2 linked regions of the Lacibacter sp. H407 genome follow. Each later gene encodes a partner of the first gene's protein in a complex. Links are inferred from orthologs where the notes say so. Each region holds a gene or a part of one and is shown in the gene's direction. Other genes may lie near its edges.

The links.
Region 2: pfkA (region 1) and pnp share a complex: the UniProt entries of both Bacillus subtilis proteins name them as parts of the possible RNA degradosome complex. The link is inferred for Lacibacter sp. H407 from one-to-one orthologs.

The regions. Positions count from the first base shown.
Region 1 is NZ_JBBKTU010000001.1:3,156,805-3,168,285, reverse strand. The notes cover bases 1,162-4,080. They hold pfkA (6-phosphofructokinase), read left to right. Parts: upstream 1,162-2,088; coding sequence 2,089-3,072; downstream 3,073-4,080. Other genes in these bases: pyk (pyruvate kinase), read left to right, coding at 3,162-4,080; WG989_RS13735 (SDR family oxidoreductase), read right to left, coding at 1,162-1,883. In the rest of the region: citrulline utilization hydrolase CtlX, read left to right, coding at 1-37; WG989_RS13740 (CHAD domain-containing protein), read right to left, coding at 65-853; more of WG989_RS13735, read right to left, coding at 909-1,161; more of pyk, read left to right, coding at 4,081-4,655; 5-oxoprolinase subunit PxpB, read left to right, coding at 4,735-6,489; WG989_RS13715 (5-oxoprolinase subunit PxpA), read left to right, coding at 6,479-7,216; WG989_RS13710 (NRAMP family divalent metal transporter), read left to right, coding at 7,197-8,393; WG989_RS13705 (2'-5' RNA ligase family protein), read left to right, coding at 8,522-9,082; WG989_RS13700 (CocE/NonD family hydrolase), read left to right, coding at 9,221-11,113; WG989_RS13695 (beta-N-acetylhexosaminidase), read left to right, coding at 11,155-11,481. UniProt on the Bacillus subtilis protein: Catalyzes the phosphorylation of D-fructose 6-phosphate to fructose 1,6-bisphosphate by ATP, the first committing step of glycolysis.
Region 2 is NZ_JBBKTU010000001.1:4,431,615-4,443,096, reverse strand. Bases 2,588-5,507 are described here. They hold pnp (polyribonucleotide nucleotidyltransferase), read left to right. Parts: upstream 2,588-2,917; coding sequence 2,918-5,098; downstream 5,099-5,507. Other genes in these bases: prmA (50S ribosomal protein L11 methyltransferase), read left to right, coding at 5,113-5,507; rpsO (30S ribosomal protein S15), read left to right, coding at 2,588-2,758. Also shown: WG989_RS19170 (glycosyltransferase), read right to left, coding at 1-108; WG989_RS19165 (glycosyltransferase), read right to left, coding at 101-1,213; WG989_RS19160 (hypothetical protein), read right to left, coding at 1,259-1,846; WG989_RS19155 (nuclear transport factor 2 family protein), read left to right, coding at 1,930-2,394; more of rpsO, read left to right, coding at 2,486-2,587; more of prmA, read left to right, coding at 5,508-5,979; glycerol-3-phosphate 1-O-acyltransferase PlsY, read left to right, coding at 5,981-6,613; WG989_RS19130 (M48 family metallopeptidase), read left to right, coding at 6,683-7,495; WG989_RS19125 (hypothetical protein), read left to right, coding at 7,651-8,097; WG989_RS19120 (class IV adenylate cyclase), read left to right, coding at 8,152-8,673; WG989_RS19115 (phosphatase PAP2 family protein), read left to right, coding at 8,687-9,301; dnaG (DNA primase), read right to left, coding at 9,306-11,234. UniProt on the Bacillus subtilis protein: Involved in mRNA degradation. Catalyzes the phosphorolysis of single-stranded polyribonucleotides processively in the 3'- to 5'-direction. Necessary for competence development in Bacillus subtilis.

The DNA.
Region 1 (11,481 bases):
TATGATGGCAGAAGTTTTTCTCCCGTTAAAAAAGTAATTGAAAATTTATACAGAAGCCGGTCAATCATTTTTGGTTGGCCGGCTTTTTAATTGCTTGCAACTGCTTCATCACTACTTTTTCTTTCACTTCAATATCCTTCTGCACCAAGGCAAATGCCTTATTGAATTGTTGCTTTACAGATTTCTCTTTACTGAGAAAGAATTGTCCATCCGTTAGCCATTGCTGTAAATCAACCACATCATGCCAAATACCAATATTCTCCTGCAACATGTCCAGCCTTTTATAAGCTGTAACTGTCAGCACTTTTAATTTATCCTGTTCAGTAAGCCAATGATAAGCATATAGTAATTGTTTGATCAACTTGCGCAACGCATGCCAATTGTCCTTTAAAACAATTGGCAATTGCTCTTGAAGTTTTGCTTTCAGCTCTAACGCATACCGGAGCAAATCCTCTTCCTCAACTTTTTTTAAGTACTTATCAATTTCTTCACTGACAGATTTTAGTTTTTTAAGGTGGCCGTGTTTGTTAGTAACAAATAATTCCTCTTCCTCCTTTATTTTCTGATCAAAAGATGAGTGCCGAATTAACAGCAGGAGTTTTTTCTCAGCAAGCCATTTCAAACGAAGTTGCGCTTCACGCAAAGAACCAGCTGCATGAAAAACAAGTTGAAGTTTTTTACGAGTTGACTTTATTTTCTTGGGATGGAGAGTGCGTAGGTGATCAAGAACAGCTTTTATTTTTTTAAGGCTCACTCTTAACTGGTGTAACACTTCTTCATTTGAGGCAGTGTTGTATTGTTCCAGCAGATGGAGAGCAGAACTAATTTGCTTTTCACTATATTCTCTTACCACACTCATGACCTGTTCGTTTTTCGACCGTTCAATTCATCTATTCTGCAAAGTTCCGCTAAAGTCCGAACACACGCTTCAACCCATCTTCTAATTTAACGGGCACATAACCTAACTCTTTTACCGCCTTTGTGATAATAAAACCCGTCTTCGGTGGTCGTTTCGCCGGTTCTGCAAAAGATGCCGCTGTTACTTTTTCAATCAAACTTTCATCGAGTTGTAAAAGATTGGCAACAGTAGTTGCTAATTGATAGGGCGTGCACATCTCCCGCCCTGAAATATGAAACACACCTTTTGCATGCTTCATCAACACCAACAAAATTCCTTTCGCTAAATCTTCTACATAAGTTGGTGTGCGAAATTGATCATCTACTACCTGAATGGTTTCACCTGCCGTGAGTTTATCTTTTACCCATTGTATAAAATTGGGTCGTCCGCCCGGAATTTTTCCGCCATACAACAATACTGTTCTTACAATAGCCCAATGCAAACCACTCATCTCCACCATTTCTTCGGCCAGTAATTTGCTTTCGCCGTAATCATTAATGGGATTGGGAGTTGCCGATTCATCGTACGGACCATCATTCCCATCAAAAACAAAATCGCTGCTGATGTAAATGAAATAAGATTTTGCTTTTTGTGCGGCCTTCAACAAGGTTCTTGTAGCCCCCACATTTGTTTTCCAGCAAGTAGTTTTATCGGCTGCACAATCGTTGGGTTGTGTAACAGCGGCGGCATGAATAAGAATATGTGGAGAAATTTTCTCCACAAGTGCCTGGGATCGTTTAAAATCGGTAATATCTAACTGATGATAAGTAACCCCATTCTTTTCGCCATACGATAAACGGCTGGGGCCTTTACCCGTAGCATGGATCACAAACTTACCCTCATCCACTAACTGGCGAATGAGGTGCTGACCCAACAATCCGTTTGCTCCGGTTACAAACACTTTCATAAACTGAATATAAGAAATGAATTGAAACCTGTTATTAAAAATCAATGCAATACAACCGATTCTGACTGAAAGCCTCATCAAATCGAATTGAATCACTCGAGAAAAGGCATCCGCTAACCGCAAAAGGCGTTTTGTTGTTAATTGATTGCGCTGCAAACGTTTGAAAACCATCAGCGAACAATCGTTATCATGGCATTTCCTTATTTTTGGCACTTCTTGAAATTCAGTACCATGCGAAAACGAAGAAGGCTTTCCTGACACCTGAATGACTAATTGATTAATAATGAGTAAAAAAGTAACGAAGATCGGCGTTTTAACCTCGGGCGGAGATGCGCCGGGAATGAATGCAGCCATCAGAGCTGTTGTACGCACAGGTCTTTATCACAATATGGAAGTGTTTGGTATTATGCGTGGATATCAGGGAATGATCGATGATGACATTGTTCCAATGCACAGCCGCAGCGTAGCCAATATTATTCAACGGGGTGGAACCATCCTCAAAACTGCACGCAGCAAAGATTTCTTTGAACCTGCCGGTCGCAAAAAAGCATTCGACAATTTAAAGAAACATGGCATTGATGGTTTGGTGATCATTGGTGGCGATGGCAGCTTCCGTGGTGCACAAAAATTTTCTAACGAGCACGATATCCCTTGTATTGGTTTGCCCGGCACAATTGATAAAGATATTGCCGGCAGCGATTTTACAATTGGTTTTGATACGGCTGTAAACACAGCAGTTGAAGCTATTGATAAAATTCGTGATACAGCCGATGCACATGACCGCCTGTTTATTATTGAAGTGATGGGCCGTGATGCAGGTTATATTGCCTTGCACAGTGGTATTGCCACCGGTGCAGAACATATTTTAATTCCCGAAACAAAAACCGATCTTGAGTTGGTAGTTGATTCGCTGGAAGAAAAAGAGCGCCGTAAAAAATTAGTGAACATGATCGTGGTAGCTGAAGGTGATGAAACAGGTGGTGCCAATGAAGTAGCCACTATCATCAAAAAACGTTTACCACATCTTGATACACGTGTTTGTATTCTCGGACATATTCAACGTGGAGGCTCTCCTACTTGTCTGGATCGTTTGATCGCAAGCCGTTTGGGTTATGCCGCTGTTGATGCATTGATCGAGGGCAAACACAATACCATGATCGGTATCATGAATAACAAACTTCATTTTACACCGTTGGATAAAGCTGTGAAGGCAAAACAACGCATCAGCGATGAGTGGATGAAGATCGTGAAGATCCTGGCCAGTTAAGAAACACCTCAGCGTTTTTAGTTTACAATTGAACAGGCGATTGCGCCGCACACATAACGATTACACTAAACCAAACAAACTTTCAGACTATGTCGAAGTCAGTTTCAAAATATTTGCACACCGAAATGGATAAGGAAGCAGGAAAACGACACATGGGCCATCGAACAAAGATCGTGGCTACTGTTGGACCTGCATGCGATACATACGATAAGCTTTTAGAACTGGTAAGGGCCGGTGTAAATGTGTTTCGCTTGAACTTTTCACATGGTGCACACGAAGACAAAGCACAGATCATTGAGCATATCCGCAACATCAATAAGAATGAACCGTACAACATTGCCATTCTTGGCGATCTGCAAGGTCCAAAACTCCGTGTAGGTGAAATGGAAGGGGGTGGTATTGAAGTTTCAGAAGGTGATGTATTGACATTCACCAATGAAAAATTGATCGGCACCAAAGAACGCATTTATGTATCGTATCCCGATTTGCATAAAGATGTAAAGCCAGGCAATATCATTTTGATCGACGATGGAAAACTGGAAGTAAAAGTAATTGGCATCACTCGTGAAAAAGATGTGCAGGTGCAGGTTACATTGGGCGGAAAACTTTCTTCAAAAAAAGGGATCAATTTACCCGATACAAAAATTTCTTTACCTGCATTGACTGATAAAGATCTGGCTGATCTTGAATTTATCATCGATCAGGAACTGGATTGGGTGGCGCTTTCGTTTGTACGAAACGTAAAAGACATTATTATTCTGCGTAACAAACTGGATGAACGCAAAAGCAAAAGCAAGATCATTGCAAAAATTGAAAAGCCTGAAGCTGTTGCCAACATCCGTGATATCATTATCGAAAGCGATGGTATTATGATCGCACGTGGCGATCTGGGTGTTGAACTTCCGGTTGAACAAGTACCATTGATCCAGAAAGATATTATCAAGAAATGTATCCATCGTGCCAAGCCCGTTATTGTGGCAACACAGATGATGGAGAGTATGATCGACCGTGTAAAGCCAAACCGGAGTGAAATTACCGACGTAGCCAATGCCGTATTGGAAGGTGCTGATGCCGTGATGTTAAGTGGTGAAACAGCAACAGGTAATCATCCATCGCTGGTAGTGGAGACAATGGTGAAGATCATTGAAGAAGTGGAAGGAAGTTCTTACTATCGTTACGATCGTGAAGAAGATCTGAAACCACAACCCCACTCACCTTCGTTCTTAAGTGATGCGATCTGTTACAACGCCTGCGAAATTGCAAAAGATGTAAATGCAAGTGCATTGATCGGTATGACGCTGAGCGGCTACACCGGTTTTATGTTGAGCAGCTTCCGTCCAAAAGCACCGTTGTTCATTTTTACAAAAGAACGGAAACTTGTAAATCAGTTGAGTTTAAGCTGGGGCGTTCGAGCATTTTATTATTCAGAAGAGATCAGCGTGGATGATATCATTGCTGATCAGATTAATATTTTAAAAGAGCGTGGTTTTGTACAAACAGGTGAAATTGTTGTGAACACAGGAAGTACACCGGTTCATCTGCATTTGCCAACCAACCTCATCAAACTGACCGTAGTCGAATAATCATCGTTTTATACAAATACAATTCAGCGCCCCGTTTTACGGGGCGTTTGTGTTTACTGATTTTGTACTTTCATTGTTCATGCAGGATGTTACATACATACCCGTCAACGAATCGTCGGTACTGCTTTCTTTTGGATCAACCATAGAAAGCAGTATTCATGAGCGTTTGATGCAGGCAAAGCAATTGATTGAGCAATATCCATTTGTTGGTTTTATTGAAACAGTACCGGCGTATAATTCACTGGCTGTTTATTATGATCCGCTGCAGATCGCAAAATCAGAAGAAACAATTGCAGCAACAGTCATCAAGCAATTGAAAAACATCTTACAGAACGAAAGCGTTGCAATTGATTCAGTTGTTGAACGATCAGTGATTACGATCCCCGTTTGTTACGAAGAAAGTTTCGGGATCGACTTGCAGGAACTTTCCGCATCGCTACAACTTTCCATTGAAGAAATTATTCAACTGCATCAAGGTAAATCCTATCATGTATTTATGATCGGCTTTACACCCGGCTTTCCGTATATGGGAACAGTGGATGAACGTTTGACCACACAACGAAAAACACAACCACGATTGCAGGTTCCACCCGGTTCTGTTGCTATTGCAGGAAATCAAACCGGCATCTATCCGTTTGCAACACCCGGCGGATGGAATATTATTGGCAGAACTCCTATCAATATTTTTGATCTGCAAAAAGATAATCCGTTTTTATTAAAAGCAGGTGACGAAGTAAAATTCAAAGCTATCACTATAAATGAATTTGAAAAGTATGATTCGTCAGACGACCTCATGGGACGGAATTTAACAAACAGCATCAATCATCCGAAGAGAATATCTGACAAGAAAAAACAGATTATCCATATTGAACAATGTGGTTTCTTAACTACGCTGCAAAATACAGGACGCACTCGCTACTTGCAGTTTGGCGTAAGCAAAAGCGGAGCAATGGATGAATATACAGCCCAACTTGCAAATACATTGATTGGAAACGATCCAAAAGAAGCTGTATTGGAAATCACACAATCGCCGCACCGTTTTCGTTTTTTACAGGATGCAGTCATTGCTTTTACAGGTTCCGGTTTACAACCACAAACAGAACATACCATCATTCAACTCAATCAACCGGTTTTCATTTCAAAAGGAAGTATGATCGAATGCAAACAACCCATCCATGGTTTTCGGTTATACATGGCCGTGGCTGGAGGTTTTGAGGCTGATGAGTTCTTGGATAGTTCTGCAACTGATTTGTTGGTAAAAGCTGGAGGCTATCAAGGGAGGCCATTGCAAAAGAGCGATGAATTAAAACTAAGAATAAACTTATCTCCTTTACAGAAAACATTAATGACGGTGCTGAAAGCAGGCGCTGTTGTTTCATTAAATATTACAGCGCCTGACTACGCCACGAGCAATATTCGTATCATTAAAGGTGCTGAATGGAATTATATGGATGATGCATCAAAAGCAATTTTGTCGGGAGGCACATTCAGTATCAGTCCGCAAAGCAGCCGCATGGGATATCGGTTAAAAAAAGAAGCATTCAAAACCGAACAAGCATGTGAGATCATTTCTTCTCCTGTTACACAAGGAACAATGCAATTAACTCCTTCCGGTGAGTTGATCATTTTAATGGCCGATGCACAAACAGTTGGCGGCTATCCACGTGTTGCACAGGTATGTGCTGCTGACCGTTCGATGCTGTCACAAAAAAAACCGGGTGATCAGATTCATTTTCAATTGATCGATCTGCAACTGGCAGAAGAATTATATTTGAAACAGGCTGCGCAATTATCAAACATCAAACAAACGCTGGAACAATTATATGCAGGTTGATTTGAATTGTGATTTAGGTGAAGGATTAGCAACTGATGAGCAGATCATTCCGCTCATCAGCAGTGCAAATATTGCCTGTGGTTTTCATGCAGGCAATGTTGAAACCATGAAACGAACGATCGAACTTTGCATGAAGCACGGCGTTTCAGTTGGCGCTCATCCTTCCTGGCCCGATCTCGAAAATTTTGGTCGCACAGAAATGCAACGCTCCACAAATGAAATCTATGCGATTGTTACAGAACAGCTCAATATCATTTCCGGAATCACCAATGAGCTTGGCGGCAAACTGCACCATGTAAAACCACATGGGGCATTGTACAATCAATCAGCAAAAGATAAATCGATCGCTGCTGCCATTGCAAAAGCGGTTTACGAATTTGATGCTGGTTTATTCTTGTTTGGCTTGAGCGGCAGCATTTCATTAACGGAAGCAAATGCATTGCAGTTAAAAACAGTGCACGAAGTGTTTGCTGATCGCACGTATCAGGATGATGGCAGCTTAACACCCCGCTCCCAAGCCAATGCATTTGTTGAGAATGAACAACAAGCAGTACAGCAAATTTTACAAATGATCAATGAACAAACTCTTACGAGTGTAACAGGAAAGATCGTTCCTGTAAAAGCAGATACGATCTGTATACATGGCGATGGAAAAAATGCCGTCGCTTTTGCAACAACCATTTCATCAGCCTTACAACAAGCCCGCATTGACATCAAAGCAAACTAACTGGAAACTATTGGGCGGCAAAGGTGCAGGTGCTGCTTTTCTTATGGCAACCTCTGCTATCGGCCCGGGTTTTCTTACGCAAACTACGGTGTTTACACAACAGCTCATGGCGAGCATGGGCTTTGTGATTCTTGTTTCGGTGATCATTGATATTATTGCACAGCTGAACATCTGGCAAATACTCACGGCTAATAATAAACGAGGATCGGAATTGGCCAATGAAGTGATTCCAGGAAGTGGTCATGCGTTGACTATTTTAATTTGCCTTGGTGGGTTAGCATTTAATATTGGCAATGTGTCGGGTGCAGGGCTTGGACTAACGATTCTCTTTCCTATCAGTTTAAAAACAGGAAGTTTGATCAGCGCAGGAATAGGGGTCGTTCTTTTCCTCTCAAAAGATACAGCGAAAGCAATGGACCTGTTTGTGAAACTGCTTGGAATTGTAATGCTTGGCTTAATGCTCTATGTGGTATTTTCTGCGCAACCTCCACTTGCTGAAGTAGCATACCGAACGGTTGTTCCTTCGATAATTAACTTAACATCCATTGTAACATTGGTTGGGGGCACTGTAGGTGGTTATATTACGTTTGCCGGCATTCATCGCATACTGGAGGACCGATCAACTACTGTAAGTATGAAAGAAGTAAAACGGAGTGCAGTGAGCGGTATAGTTATTACTGCATTCATGCGTGTGCTTTTATTCCTTGCAATTTACGGTGTGCTGTACAAAGGAGTTCAATTGAACCCTTCTAATCCCACGGCATCTGCTTTTCAATCGGCGGCAGGTACAATTGGCTATAAATTATTTGGAATTGTTTTATGGAGTGCCGCCATTACCTCACTCGTTGGTTCAGCATTTACATCTATTACTTTTTTAAAAACATTACATCCTGTATTCAACAGGCAACCACGCATTACCACGATCATTTTTATTTTGATCTCAACCAGTATTGTACTACTATGGCAGAAGCCTGTTTTTATTATGGTGATCGTAGGAACTCTCAATGGTTTTATTCTTCCCTTTTCGTTGGGGCTAATGTTATGGGTGATGATGAAACGAAAGCTGAAGCATTACCAACATCCTGCATGGTTGTTGTGGAGCGGATGGATTGTTGTAGCCGTTATGCTGTGGATGAGCATTGTTACATTTGTGAATGAAATTCCGAAGCTCTTCTAATTGTTTGCCACTAAGACACAAAGGCACGAAGTGCCTCGCTCCCGCCCGACGTAAATCAGAACTATAACTGTTTTTGTTGTAGCTCTTTGAGTCCTTGCGCCTTTGTGGCCACATTCATATTTAAACAGATGAACAATTCTGCAACACATAGCATGTATTTCCTCGCTGTACTTTGTCCGGCATCCATTGATGAAAAAGTGCAGGCATATAAATTATGGATGCGTGATCGGTTTGGATGTACAGTAGCACTAAAATCTGCAGCGCACATTACACTCATTCCTCCGTTCTGGATGGAAACGAATTCTGAAGAGCTACTGTTTGAAACGCTTACTCAGTTTCAAACAACCATTCCTGCATTTCAAATTCAGCTGAAAGGATTTTCGCATTTCAGTAACCGTGTACTGTTTGTTGCGGTAAACGAGAACCATCAACTGGGGAGTTTGCGTAAAGCTGTGGAAGATCATTTCATTCAACCGTTTCATGGCATCATCAAACCCGACGACCGTGCGTTTCATCCGCATGTAACCATTGCCAACCGTGATATCAAACCGGGCGACTTTATCAAAGCCTGGGATCATTTCAAACGCCTGTCGTTTGATGAAGATTTTGAAGCAACCGCTGTTTCGTTACTTAAATTGAGCCCGGGAAAATGGAATGTAATCAGTGAACAATCTTTCTGTTCCCGGTGAGCCACTATTCCTTCAACAAGCGCTGGATAAAGCCAGCAACTACCTTGTAACTATGCGTGCAACCGATTGAACAGAATCCGTGAGCGGTGGCACCCTTTTCAACCAAAATCAATACCTTTCAAACTTAAATTTCAAAGCATGAGAAAACTGGTTTTTATCCTTCTGTCGGTTTTTGTTTTTCAATCCGCATTTGCACAAACGCTCAACCCGCAGGATTCTGCGTGGATAAAAGACAACTACACAAAAAAAGAACTTTACATTCCTATGCGGGACGGTACAAAACTGTTTACAGCTGTGTACACTCCAAAGAATAGCAGTGAGGCACACCCGATCTTGATGAACCGTACGCCTTACTCCTGTGCTCCGTATGGTGAAACAAGTTTTCGTGCATTCTGGGATAATCATTGGCGCTACTACATGCGTCGCAATTATATTATCGTTTTGCAGGATGTGCGTGGCCGTTGGATGAGTGAAGGTGAATTTGTAGATGTGCGTCCTTACAACCCAAACAAGAAAGGAACCGAATTTGATGAAGCGAGTGATACATACGATGCAATTGACTGGCTCGTAAAAAATCTTCCGAACAACAATAAAAAGGTGGGCATCTTCGGCATATCGTATCCCGGTTTTTATTCAACCATGGCTGCATTGAGTAATCATCCTTCACTCGTGGCCGTTAGTCCGCAGGCACCGGTTACCGATTGGTTCATGGGCGATGATTTTCATCACAACGGTGCATTCTTTCAAATGGATGGCTTTTCGTTTTATTCATCATTTGGCAAACCACGTCCGAAACCAACAACAGTTGGCTCACCCGGTTTTCAATTCCCGACAAGAGATGCGTATAAATTTTATTTAGAAGCAGGCTCTACAAAAAAATTAGCAGAGTTGATCGGCGACAGTATTGCATTCTGGCAGGAGATGTACAAACATCCGAATCTGGATGAGTGGTGGAAAGCACGGAACGTTCGCAACTTTGTACAAAACGTTCCATCGCATACCGCAACATTGGTTGTGGGCGGTTTGTTTGATGCAGAGGATACGTATGGTGCATGGCGTACTTATGAAGCCATTGAAAAGAAAGCAAAGAATAATAACCGGATCGTAATGGGCCCTTGGCATCATGGCCAATGGAGCAGGGCCGATGGTAGCAGTTTAGGCAATGTAAAATTTGGCAGCAACACATCAACTTATTATCAAAACGAAATTGAATTGCCGTTCTTCATGCATCATCTCGAGGGGAAAGCAAACATTGATCAATTGGCAGAAGCAACGATCTTTTTTTCCGGTGAAAATAAATGGCGCAATTTTTCAAAATGGCCTGCTGCCAATGTTGAAATGAAATCGATGTACTTACAGGAGAACGGTCAACTCAACTGGAACAAACCAACCGTTGCAAAAAGTTCTACTGATTATGTGAGTGATCCTGCAAAACCTGTTCCGTATACAGAAGATGTACACTTCAGCCGTACCATTGCTTACATGACCGACGATCAACGTTTTGCAAATCGCAGAACCGATGTACTTTCTTTTCAAACAGATGTATTAACTGAAGACGTAACACTCGGTGGTACAGTTATCGCTGATCTGCTCGCCAGTATTTCTACAACCGATGCTGATTTTGTAGTGAAGTTGATCGATGTGTTTCCGAGTGATTTCAGTTATCCGGGCGCAACTGCAGCAGCCGGTCGTGTAGGTGGTGGCAGTTATCCAATGGGTGATTACCAGATGCTGGTGCGTGGCGAAGTAATGCGTGGACGTTTCCGCAACAGTTTTGAAAAACCGGAAGCATTTACTCCCAACAAAGTGGAGAAAGTAAAATTTGAATTACCGGATGTAGCACACACATTTAAAAAAGGTCATCGCATTATGATTCAGATCCAAAGCAGTTGGTTCCCATTAGTGGATCGTAACCCACAGAAGTTTGTAAACATTTATGAAGCTGATCCAAAAGATTACATCAAGAGCACCATTAAAATATGGCACGATGCAAAAAATGCATCCAGCATTATCCTGCCGGTATTAAAATAAAAAACCAATTATTCAGTAAACTAAAATAAACGTCCTCACAGATGAAAAAATTCTTAGCGATCTTGCTTGTATGTTCGTCGTTCATTACCTCCGCACAGGAGATCAACATTATTCCGCAGCCATTTGAAGTAAAACAACTGGTGAAAGGAACCTACACGTTAAAACAAACGATTACGTGGAGCAGCAATTTCCCCGACAATGAAGGTGCAAGCGCTGTTACAAGTTATCTCGCAGAATACTTAAAAAAATATTATAACATCGAAGCAGTAAAAGCAAAAGGCAACAAAGCTGATATTGTTTTCGCATCAACACGCATGCCTACCGGTGGTGCATTGGCTTATCGTTTAAACGTAAGTAAAAGCGGCATC
Region 2 (11,482 bases), 1.3 Mb from region 1 along the record:
TACACCAATGGTATGCAATGCTTTGATCTTGTAAAACACATCAATGATACCGCCGTAATCGGCAGGGAAGGGAACATCAAATGAAACGATATGGATCTGTTTACTCAAGGATATGTTTGTAAAATGAAATAAGTATTTTTTCTTCTTGCTGCCAGTTCAATTGTTCAGCAGCTATCCGGCAGTTGAATTTCAAACGTTCATATAGAACAGCATCAGTGAGCAAAAGGTTTAAACCTGCTGCAATTGCTTCCTCACTTGTATCCGGGATCAGTAACGCAATTTCAAATTGATCATTGATGGAACGGTAGGCGGGGTAGTCAACACATAACTGGGGAATGCCTGCCTGTATATAATCAAAGAACCGGTTGGCCAGTGAAAGGTAATTACTTCGTCCGTTGTTTTCAAACAATGTAATACCTGCATAAGCTTGCGAGGTAATTTCTTTCAATTCAAGTGGTGTTCGTTTCCCTTTCAATAAAATATTTTCCTGCAGTTGATATTGCCGGATCAGTTGTTCTGTTTGCTGCAGAAAATTTCCATCGCCATAAATATGTAAAGGAACTGATACATGCTTCATAGCAGGGATCAATGTTTCAAAACTTCGTCCTTCGTTAACTGCACCTTGATAGAGTAAGAAGGTTGAAGGTTGTTTCCTGTTTTCCTTGTTCCTTGTGTCTTGAGCCTTTTCGCCATGCTTTGTCGGAACATTCCTCACCACCTCATACTTCACACCATACATCTTCTCAAATTCATCTGCAATGGGTTTGCAAACGGTATAACCATCGTTGAATTGTGGTACAGCATAACGCTCGATCCTTTTCCAGACTTTGTAACGGGATGGGCGTGTTACAATTTCTTTCATCTCACAAAACAATTCATGTGCATCATACACCCGTTTTGTGTTTTTTAGTTTCGATGCAAAGAGGCAGGGGAGAATGGTATCCAGATCGATAGCACAAATACAATCTGTTTTTTGAAACAATAACCAGATAAATAACCGCAGATTATATTCAGCATAAAACAAAAAACCTTTGCTGAAAAAACAATACAATCGCTTTTGTGAAAATGGTTTGCTGTCTAGCGGTGAAGATTGTTTGAGCTTTCGGCCAACCAACGTTACTGCATAACCTTGCTGCGCCAATGAACTGCAGATGCGGATCATCCGTTGATCGTATGTAAGGTCATTGGTTACTGTACAGATGATGCTTGCCAAGCGGTATTTGGTTTCGTGCAAATTATGAAATAGAATGTTTAATCTTTATTTAGATTTCTTTCCAAGCCATAATCCAAGTGAAATATCGCCGATAAATGTAAATTCATTGTCTGCGAAAGGCGTGTAAAGGCTGGGACCAATACTGCAATCAATACTGAATCGATTTTTATAATTGCGTTGTATGCCCCATACAATTCCAAGATTGGGCATATGTGATGCTCGTTTGATAGAATAATTTCTCGGGCCTCCGAAGGATTCACTAAATGAATCACCATATCTATACGTGATACCTGAATAAGCATATTTGGCTAAAAAAGAAATATAGTTAGCAGAATTACGTGAACTGTTTTTTTCTTTCTGTTCACGCAAAGCGAAATTATAATAGTAACGAATTTGGCCGGATGCTAAAGCCGCAGGCGAAAATGAAGTACCTAGTGATGATGAATATGAAAAAGACCCGCCGGCAATGAATGCTGCCTTGCCTTTTACAGTTAGTTTGTTTCCGACTGCCAGTTCGTACGAAATACCGGGAGATAGAATTGTTGCCGTGAGAACGTTTTCTGTGTACTTTTTTTCCTGCGCCTTTGCCTGGAACAGAATGAGGAATGATAAAATGGTGATGATGGGTTTCATACTTAAGTATTTCATCGAAAATAGAAAATGCTGTTGGTTTTTATTTCTTTTCAGCATTCAATATGTTATCTTAACTGTTCATTATGAAAGAACTCATCAATACCTTTTATGCTGCTTTTAGCAGGGGCGATTGGCAAACCATGGAAGCCTGTTACCATCCCGAAGCCGAATTTACCGATGAGGTATTTGTTGGCTTGAAGGGAACCGAAGTGCCGGCTATGTGGAAGATGTTGATTGAACGGAGCAAAGGGGAACTGGAAATTACCTACAGTCATGTGCAGGCTAATGAGCAAACAGGCAGTGCCGATTGGGTGGCGGTTTATATTTTTTCAGCTACAGGCCGCAGGGTCATCAACCGGATCCATGCTGAGTTTGAATTTAAAGACGGGAAAATCTTCCGCCATACTGATTCGTTTGATCTCCATCGCTGGGCAGGGCAAGCCATGGGCTGGAAGGGCAAATTACTGGGCGGCACCTATTTTTTCCGGAAAAAACTACAAAAAACAGCCCGTGAAGGCCTCAATCGCTCTATTTCGAAGAATTTTTAGCCCGCCTTTTTCTTGCATTTAAAGAGTTTTCCCCTACCTTTGCCGCCAATTTATAGATGAAAAATTTGGATGTCAATTAAAAAAATCTGAGATGTCAGCAATTACAAAAGAAAAAAAAGCAAGCATTTTCGCAACTTACGGTGGTAACGAGAAAAACACCGGTTCAACAGAAGGACAGATCGCTCTTCTTACTGAGCGTATCAATCACATCGCAGTACATCAGAAAATCAACAAAAAAGATTTTTCTACCAATCGTGGTCTGATGCAACTGGTAGGTCAACGTAAAAGTTTACTCAGCTACCTGAGCAAAACTGATTTGCTTGCTTACCGTGCGTTACTTGAGAAATTAGGTCTCCGTAAATAACAACGGATATGTAAATAATTCATTATTCCCAACACAGTTAATGCGGTTGGGAATTTTGTTTTTGTTACAGGTTTCTCCCTTCAATTCATTATTCACTGAATTGCCTGTACGGCTTTCTTCCCGCCTGCCTGCTTGTCAATTCAAAAACAACATTTTAGTATGTTATCACAACCTATCAGTAAATCATTCGATTTGGGTGATGGCCGTATTGTTACCATTGAAACCGGTAAACTGGCCCGCCAGGCCGATGGTGCTGTAACCGTTCGCCAGGGCAATTGTATTTTGCTCGCAACCGTTGTTGCCAATAAGGAACCAAGAGAAGGACAGGATTTTTTCCCGTTGTCTGTTGACTACCAGGAAAAATTTGCTTCTGCAGGTCGTATTCCCGGTTCATTTTTTAAGCGTGAAGCAAGATTGAACGATTATGAAATTCTCACCAGTCGTTTAATTGACCGTGCATTACGTCCGTTGTTCCCTGAAGATTATTTGTGCGATGTGCAGGTCTTGATCAGTCTCGTTTCCTCTGATGCAGAGGTTATGCCCGATGCATTGGCTTGTTTGGCTGCATCGGCTGCTTTAGCTGTTTCAGATATTCCGATCAAAGAAATTATTTCGGAAGTACGTATTGCAACAGTTGACGGAGAAATGGTGATCAACCCAACCCGTTCACAATTGGCAAGAGCCACTTCTGAATTCCTTATCGCAGCTACTGAAAAGAATCTGATGATGGTGGAAGGTGAAGCAAAAGAGTGCAGTGAAGAAGATCTGGTAAAGGCTTTGGAAATGGCACATGATGCCATTCGTCTTCAAATTAAAGCACAAGCTGAATTAAGAGACCTGAAAGCAGTTGCCGGTAAGCGTGATTATAGGAAGCCGGAATCAAATGAAGAGATCAACCAAAAGGTGATCGCTTTTGCAAAAGATAAAGTGTATGCTATTTCAAGAGCTGGCAGTGCAAAGAACGAACGCAGTGAAGCTTACAGCAAACTGAAAGAAGAGTTGATTGCAAGCCTCGGAGAAGAAGCAACCGATGCGGATAAAAAGTTTGCAAAGAAATACTACGAAGATCTGAAATGGGAAGTAGTGCGTAATATGATCCTTGAAGATCGTGTTCGTTTGGATGGACGCAAATTAGATGAGGTACGTCCGCTTGCAATGGAAATTGAGCCATTGCCAACTCCACACGGTTCAGCTTTGTTTACTCGTGGCGAAACACAATCTTTAACAACTGTAACCTTAGGTACAAAACTCGATGAGTTGTTGGTAGAAAGTGCTGCAAACAGTAACTATTCAAAATTCTTCCTCCATTATAATTTTCCTCCTTTCTCTACAGGTGAAGTGAAAATGATGCGTGGCGTTGGCCGTCGTGAAGTTGGGCATGGTAACCTTGCACAACGTTCATTGAAACAAATGATGCCGGGCAGCGAATATCCATACACGGTTCGTGTAGTGAGTGATATCCTTGAATCAAACGGGTCATCTTCAATGGCAACAGTTTGCGCCGGTTCATTGGCGTTGATGGATGCAGGTGTGCCGATGCAAAAACACGTAAGTGGTGTTGCAATGGGATTGATCACTCGTGGCGATGGTAAGTATGCGATCTTAACTGATATTCTTGGTGATGAAGATCATTTGGGAGATATGGACTTTAAAGTAACCGGTACACGTGAAGGTATTTGCGGTGTGCAGATGGATATTAAAGTAGATGGTTTGAGCATGGATGTAATGCGTGAAGCATTGAACCAGGCAAAAGCAGGTCGCTTACATATTCTTGATGCCATGTACGAGTGTATGCCGGAAGCTCGTCCTGAGGTGAAACCACATGCACCACGTATGGAAAAACTGATCATCGATAAAGAATTTATTGGTGCAGTGATCGGACCAGGTGGTAAAGTGATCCAGGAAATTCAACGTGAAACAGGTACTACAATTACCATTGAAGAAGTAGGTAACTATGGTGAAGTAAGCATCTTCTCACAAGAGAAAACTGGATTGGATAAAGCGGTTGCTTGGGTAAAAGGTATCGTGATGGTTCCTGAAGTAGGTGGCGTATATGAAGCTACTGTAAAAGGAATTAAAGAGTTTGGTGCATTCGTAGAATTCCTGCCAAAGAAAGAAGGTTTATTACACATCAGTGAAATAAGCTGGAAGCGTTTGGATAGCATGGAAGGTGTACTGAACGTAGGCGACGTAGTAAAAGTGAAATTGATTGGTTTAGATCCACGTACCGGTAAGTTTAAACTGAGCCGCAAAGCGTTGATGCCAAAACCAGATGCAGCCCCACGTCCGCAGGTACAGCCCCGCAACGAAGAAGGAAACAATGGTGAAGAGCGTCTTTAATTTCATTTAAATAAATGACCTTTACGGTCCCGCCAAAAGCGGGACCTTTTTTATTACATATGGACAACTATATTAAGATAAGCATCACCGTTACTGAAGAACAGGAGCAGGAATTATTGCTTGCTTTGCTGAGCGAAGAAGGTTATGATGGTTTTGAAGAAACGGAAGATCAACTCAACGCCTACATCAGTGAACAGGAATTTAACGAAGCCCAACTAACAGAGTTGTTGCAACCTTTTTCTAAAACATATCAAAAGGAACTCATTGCTCCCCGCAACTGGAACCAGGAGTGGGAGCAAAATTATGAGCCGGTGATCGTGAATGATTTTGTGGCTGTACGTGCGCATTTTCATCAACCCATTACAACTGTGCAGCATGAAATTGTCATCACACCAAAAATGAGTTTTGGTACGGGGCATCATGCCACTACCTGGCAAATGATGAAACAAATGCAGCAGATCGATTTCAACAACAAAACAGTGTTTGATTTTGGCTGTGGTACAGGTGTGCTGGCCATCCTTGCAGAAAAGCTTGGTGCAACTGACATAATAGCTATTGATAACGATGAAATATGTGTTGAAAATTCATTGGAGAATGTAACGAACAATCATTGCAAAAACATTCGTGTGGAAAAAGCAACCGCACCACCGGAAGAAAAAAAGTTTGATATCATACTGGCGAACATCAATCGTCATATTCTGCTCGCAACAATGGGAACAATGGCAACTGCATTAAACAGCAATGGTTATTTGCTCATCAGTGGATTCTATGCAACCGAAGATCAATTGCTCATTGATGCTGCAAACACTCAGCAATTGCAATTGCAACAATCATCGGAACGGAATCAATGGAGTTGTTTATTGTTCAGCAAACAAGCATAAGATGAACCTTGCATTGTTGATCATAGCTGCTTATCTCATCGGTTCCATTCCAACTGCTTACTGGATCGGCAAACTCTTTTTCAATATTGATATCCGTGAACATGGCAGTAAAAATATGGGTGCCTCCAATACGTTTCGGGTATTAGGTGCTGTATGGGGAATTATTGTACTGTTGATCGATATGGGAAAAGGAATCGCTGCTGTGCAACTTGCAGCTGCTGTTCAATCGTCTTCATGGTTAGGAACGGAACTTACATTCTGGAAATTGATATTCGGATTAACAGCAGTTGCCGGACACATCTTTCCAATATTTGCAGGTTTCAGAGGAGGGAAAGGCGTGGCTACTTTATTTGGAGTGGTTATCGCTATTCAACCGTGGACAGCACTGATTAGTGTAGGCGCTTTTTTGATCGTGGTATTTTTAACGAAATATATTTCGTTAGGGTCCATCATTGCAGTAGTAGTATTTGCTGCATGTGTTTGGTTTGCGGTTGTTGAAAGTAATATTTACATGCGTTGGTTTTCGGTAATTGCAGCAACATTGGTGACCGGGATGCATTGGTCCAACATTCTCAGGTTGTTTTCGGGGAAAGAACATAAGTTTAACGGATTCAGAAAGAAAAAGAAACCTTAACATTCTGTACGATATTCTTATTTTAAACTTGGTACACAAATTGAAATCTATAAAACAAATCAACGAACGATGAAAAAAATACTCAGCTCATTTGTTGTAGTTGCCTTCCTCATGGCAGGTTGTGCAAAAAACCAGGTAACAGGCCGTAGTCAACTTCGGTTATTACCCGAAAAAGAATTGCAGTCGATGGCAACACAGCAATACCAACAATTTCTGTCGCAGAATAAAATAGTGCCGGTAAACGTAAACAAAGATGCCGAAATGGTAAGGCGTGTGGGCACTCGTATTGCGTCTGCCATTACCCAATATTTACAGAAGGAAGGGAAAGGCGATCTGCTGGAAGGTTACAAATGGGAATTTAACCTGATCGATAATAAAGAAGTGAATGCCTGGTGTATGCCGGGTGGTAAAGTGGTTGTGTACACAGGCTTATTACCTGTTACACAAAACGAAGCAGCGCTTGCGGTGGTTGTGGGGCATGAAATTGCCCATGCCATTGCCCTGCATGGTAACGAGCGTATGAGCCAGGGTTTGGCGCAACAATTAGGGGGGGTGGCGTTATCTGTTGCAGTTGCCAATAAATCAGCAGAAACACAAAATCTGTTTATGACGGCTTACGGCATTGGCTCAACAGTAGGAGGAACCTTACCGTTTTCTCGTAAACAGGAGCTTGAAGCCGATCAGTTCGGGCTTCGATTTGCAGCTATGGCCGGTTACAACCCGCAGGAAGCAATTCCTTTCTGGCAACGGATGGCACAGGCCAGCGGTGGTCAAAAACCGCCGGAATTGTTGAGCACTCACCCTTCCGATGCTACACGTATTCAAAAAATGCAGACTTACGTAAAAGAAGCGATGCCTTACTACAAACCGTTAGGTAAATAATTATAAACCAGTTGTTTACATATTAAATCCCTTCCTTCCGGAGGGATTTTTTTTGTACATACCGGGTAAAAAAGATGCCCTGTGTATGCACATTTACGGGTAAAATGGACTACTTTTGCAGTCCAACTCTAGTTCTCATCAAAATTTACATTGGCATGTCTATTTCTCTCTTGGAAAAACTCCAATTGAACGAAGAAAAGAACTTACTCATTCAGGGATTACCCTCTTCAATCGAAAAACAATTTGTGAAGCTGTCGTTTGCAAAAAACGTCACTCCGTTGTTACGTAGTAAGAAGATTGACTTCGCCCTGATTTTTGCGGTAAATCAGAATCAATTGAACGGGATCTTAAAGGAAGTGTTACCTGCTTTGGCTCCAAATGCCAAGTTCTGGGTAGCATATCCGAAAACGGCTTCTAAAATTGTGAGTGATTTAAACCGTGATGGAAGCTGGCAGTTCGTTTGCCAGTGCGGATTTGAAACTTCAGAAGAAGTGGTGTTGGATCATGTTTGGACAGCTATGCGTTTTGAACACGCCATGGCATTAGCTCCAAAACCAACAAGAACAAACAGAACTTCAAGGTTAACACCGGCTGAAGCTTAATCCGTTCACCAACTAATTACACTAGCCGTCTGCAAAGGCGGCTTTTTAGTTTACATGAGCCACCAGAATGTTGAAATAAAAGCACGCTGTGCAGATGCGTCCTTCATCCGCAACTATCTTCTTCAAAAAGATGCATTCTTCAAAGGAGTAGATGAACAAACGGATACGTACTTCCACACAAATAACGGTCGGTTGAAATTGCGGCAGGGTGCCATTGAAAATTCACTCATATTTTATAAACGAGCCGACAGTGCCGGTCCAAAGCTGAGTGAAGTGCATTTGCTGCAGGTAGAAAAAAACAGTGAACAGTTAAAAGAACTGCTGATGCACGCCAATGGTGTGAAAGTGGTAGTGAAAAAGAAACGGGAAATTTATTTCATTGAAAATGTAAAGTTTCACATTGATGAAGTGGAAGGACTTGGCAGTTTTGTAGAAATAGAAGCGATTGATAAAGATGGTACACTCGGTTTTGAAAAGATTACCGAACAATGCGACTATTACCTGAAGCAATTTAACATACAGGCGGCTGATCTTTTAACGCATTCTTACAGCGACCTGTTACTGAAAGCAACGTAGTTTTGTAAAGGAAATGAATTGGAAGTATAACCATCCTACACGTAATCTGTTTACCTATGCAACGATTCTTTTTTTGTTGCTGGGAGCGGCTGCCCTGTTTTACTGGAACAAAGAGCAGGTGTTTTTATGGCTTAATCACCAACATACTTATACCGCAGATGTGATCCTGAAATACTTCACCTATATCGGTGATGGAATTTTTATGATCGGGCTGGGTTTAGTGTTGTTGCTCTTCCGCTTCCGCAAGCTCGGTGTGTTAATGTTACTTTCATTTTTACTAAGTGGTTTGCTTGCACAATCGATCAAGCGAATTGAAGCACGACCAAGGCCGGGATTGCATTTTCAAAATCCCGATATCATTCACAGAGTTGATGATGTATTGTTGAAAGGGAAGAACAGTTTTCCAAGTGGACATACAACCACTGCTTTTGCCACATTCAGCTTACTTGCTTTCGCAACACGAAATAAATTTGTACAGTTTTTATACTTCGCCATTGCAGTAACCATTGGTTATTCCCGTATTTATTTAGGACAGCATTTTGCAGAAGATGTATTGATGGGAGCGGCAGTAGGATTTCTCAGTTCCTTTTTCCTGAGTTGGTTGCTGCGAAAAAAAGATTGGGATTAATCTGTCAACGAAAAATCACTGTGCCCATTTCTTTGGTGAGCGCCATTTCCAGTTGTTTTAAATGCTGATGTGTTTTAATAAGTGTTACCAGCTCTTCCGAAGTATGCGGACGTTCCATATCACGCTGGTTTTCATCCATCATTTTTTTGATCTTACGCAGTTTCAGATACGTAACAACCGATAATACTTCCTGCATGTACATTTCTTCTCTTGTAGCAAATGGCTTTTCGTAAATCCGGATCCAGTTCGGGCTGAGCTCTTCACTGAAATCAGCTAAGGCAACTACATTTTTACTAAGCGTTTGATCTTCATGAAACAAAAAGTTTTTCATATTCGGCTCTAACCCATCGTTGAGCCATTGTTTGTATTGCGCCGTGATCTGTTGCAGGTCCGGATGGTCGATCATTTCCCATTCATCCGCTTCTGCCATGATGTATTGAGCAACCGTTTGTGTTTCATCCCACGGCATCAAACCAAAATCAAGCAGGCATCGAACGAGTGCACGTTCATGTTGTTCATCCGTTGTGAACAATTCTGCTGTATCACCAATGCCATCCTCATATACCGGCATATCCGGTGGCATGTCTGCAGTTTGTTGTGCTTTCTGTTCAAACTTGGTAACACGTTCACGAATGAACTTATTGACCAATGCATGCAAACCTGTTTCATCGATGCGTAACAGTTCTGCACTTTTATGAATGTAATCCTGCTGACGGGTAAAGTCTTCAACCTTGTTAATACGACTGATGCTTTCTGCGATCGTATTTACGGCTGCAGCTTTCTTCGTAGTATCATTGCCCGCATCTTTCAGCATTACTTCCAGCTGAAAAAGAATAACGTCTTTTTTATTTTGTTTGATGAACTCAATAAAACCGGAAGCACCCACTTTATTTACATAACTGTCCGGATCTTCTTTATCAGGAATCAATACAAGATTTACATTCAAGCCTTCTTCCAGTGCAAGATCTAAACCACGCATGGCAGCTTTTACCCCGGCTGCATCACCATCATACAAAATGGTAAGATTGTTACTGTATTTTTTGATCAATCGCAATTGATCAGGTGTAAGCGATGTACCACCACTTGCTACCACATTTTCAATACCGGCCTGGTGCAACGAAACAACATCGGTATAACCTTCCACCAATAAACATTCATCATTCTTATCAATCGCCTGTCGTGCAAAATAAGTACCGTAAAGAATTTTACTTTTTACATAAATCTCATTTTCCGGTGTATTGATGTACTTCGGTGCATTTTCTTTTTTGCCAATGATACGTGCACCAAAGCCGATTACTTTTCCGGTGCTGTTGTGTACAGGAAAAATGATTCGCTCACGGTAGTTGTCCATCAACTCACCATTACGTTCCGCTACTAATCCTGTTTTGGTAAGTAACTCCGGGTTGTATTGTTGTTTGATGGCTTCACTTGTAAATGCATCCCGTTGCCGTGGTGAATAACCGATCTGAAATTTCCTGATCACCTCTTCACGGAAACCACGTTCTTTCAAATACGTTAATGCAACGGATGTTCCTTCTTCCGTTTCAAACAATTGCTGACTAAAAAACTGTTGTGCAAACGAATTAATGATATGTAGACTGTCGGCAGTTTGCCGTTGTTGCACCACTTCCGGTGAAGAATAGGTTTCCTCAACGGTTACGTTGTATTTCGCTGCCAGATAGCGCAGGGCATCTACATAACTGTACTTCTCATGCTCCATGAGAAAGCTCACAGCATTGCCGCTGCGGCCACATCCAAAACATTTGTAAATTTCTTTGGTAGGCGAAACTGTGAACGAAGGTGTTTTCTCATTATGAAACGGACAAAGACCGAGATAACTGGTGCCTCTTTTTTTCAGTTTCACAAAGCCGCCTACGATCTCAATGATATCGATGCGGCTGAGAATTTGTTGTATGGTATCCTGTGTAATCAATCGGTTGGCAAATTACGAAAAACAATCTTGCTTCAGGTTTTGGTTTGCGCAAACGGTTCCAAACGGAAACTCCCTTAAACTCCTTACATTTGCAACCTTATGACATTAGAAAAATTAAACGATATAAGGGAACGCATACTTGTCCTGAGGAGGTTTCTTTGACGTCGAGAACCGACTATATAAAATCGCAGAAGACAAGCAACTCTCTCTAAGTCCCGGTTTCTGGGACGATAATAAGCGGGCAACCG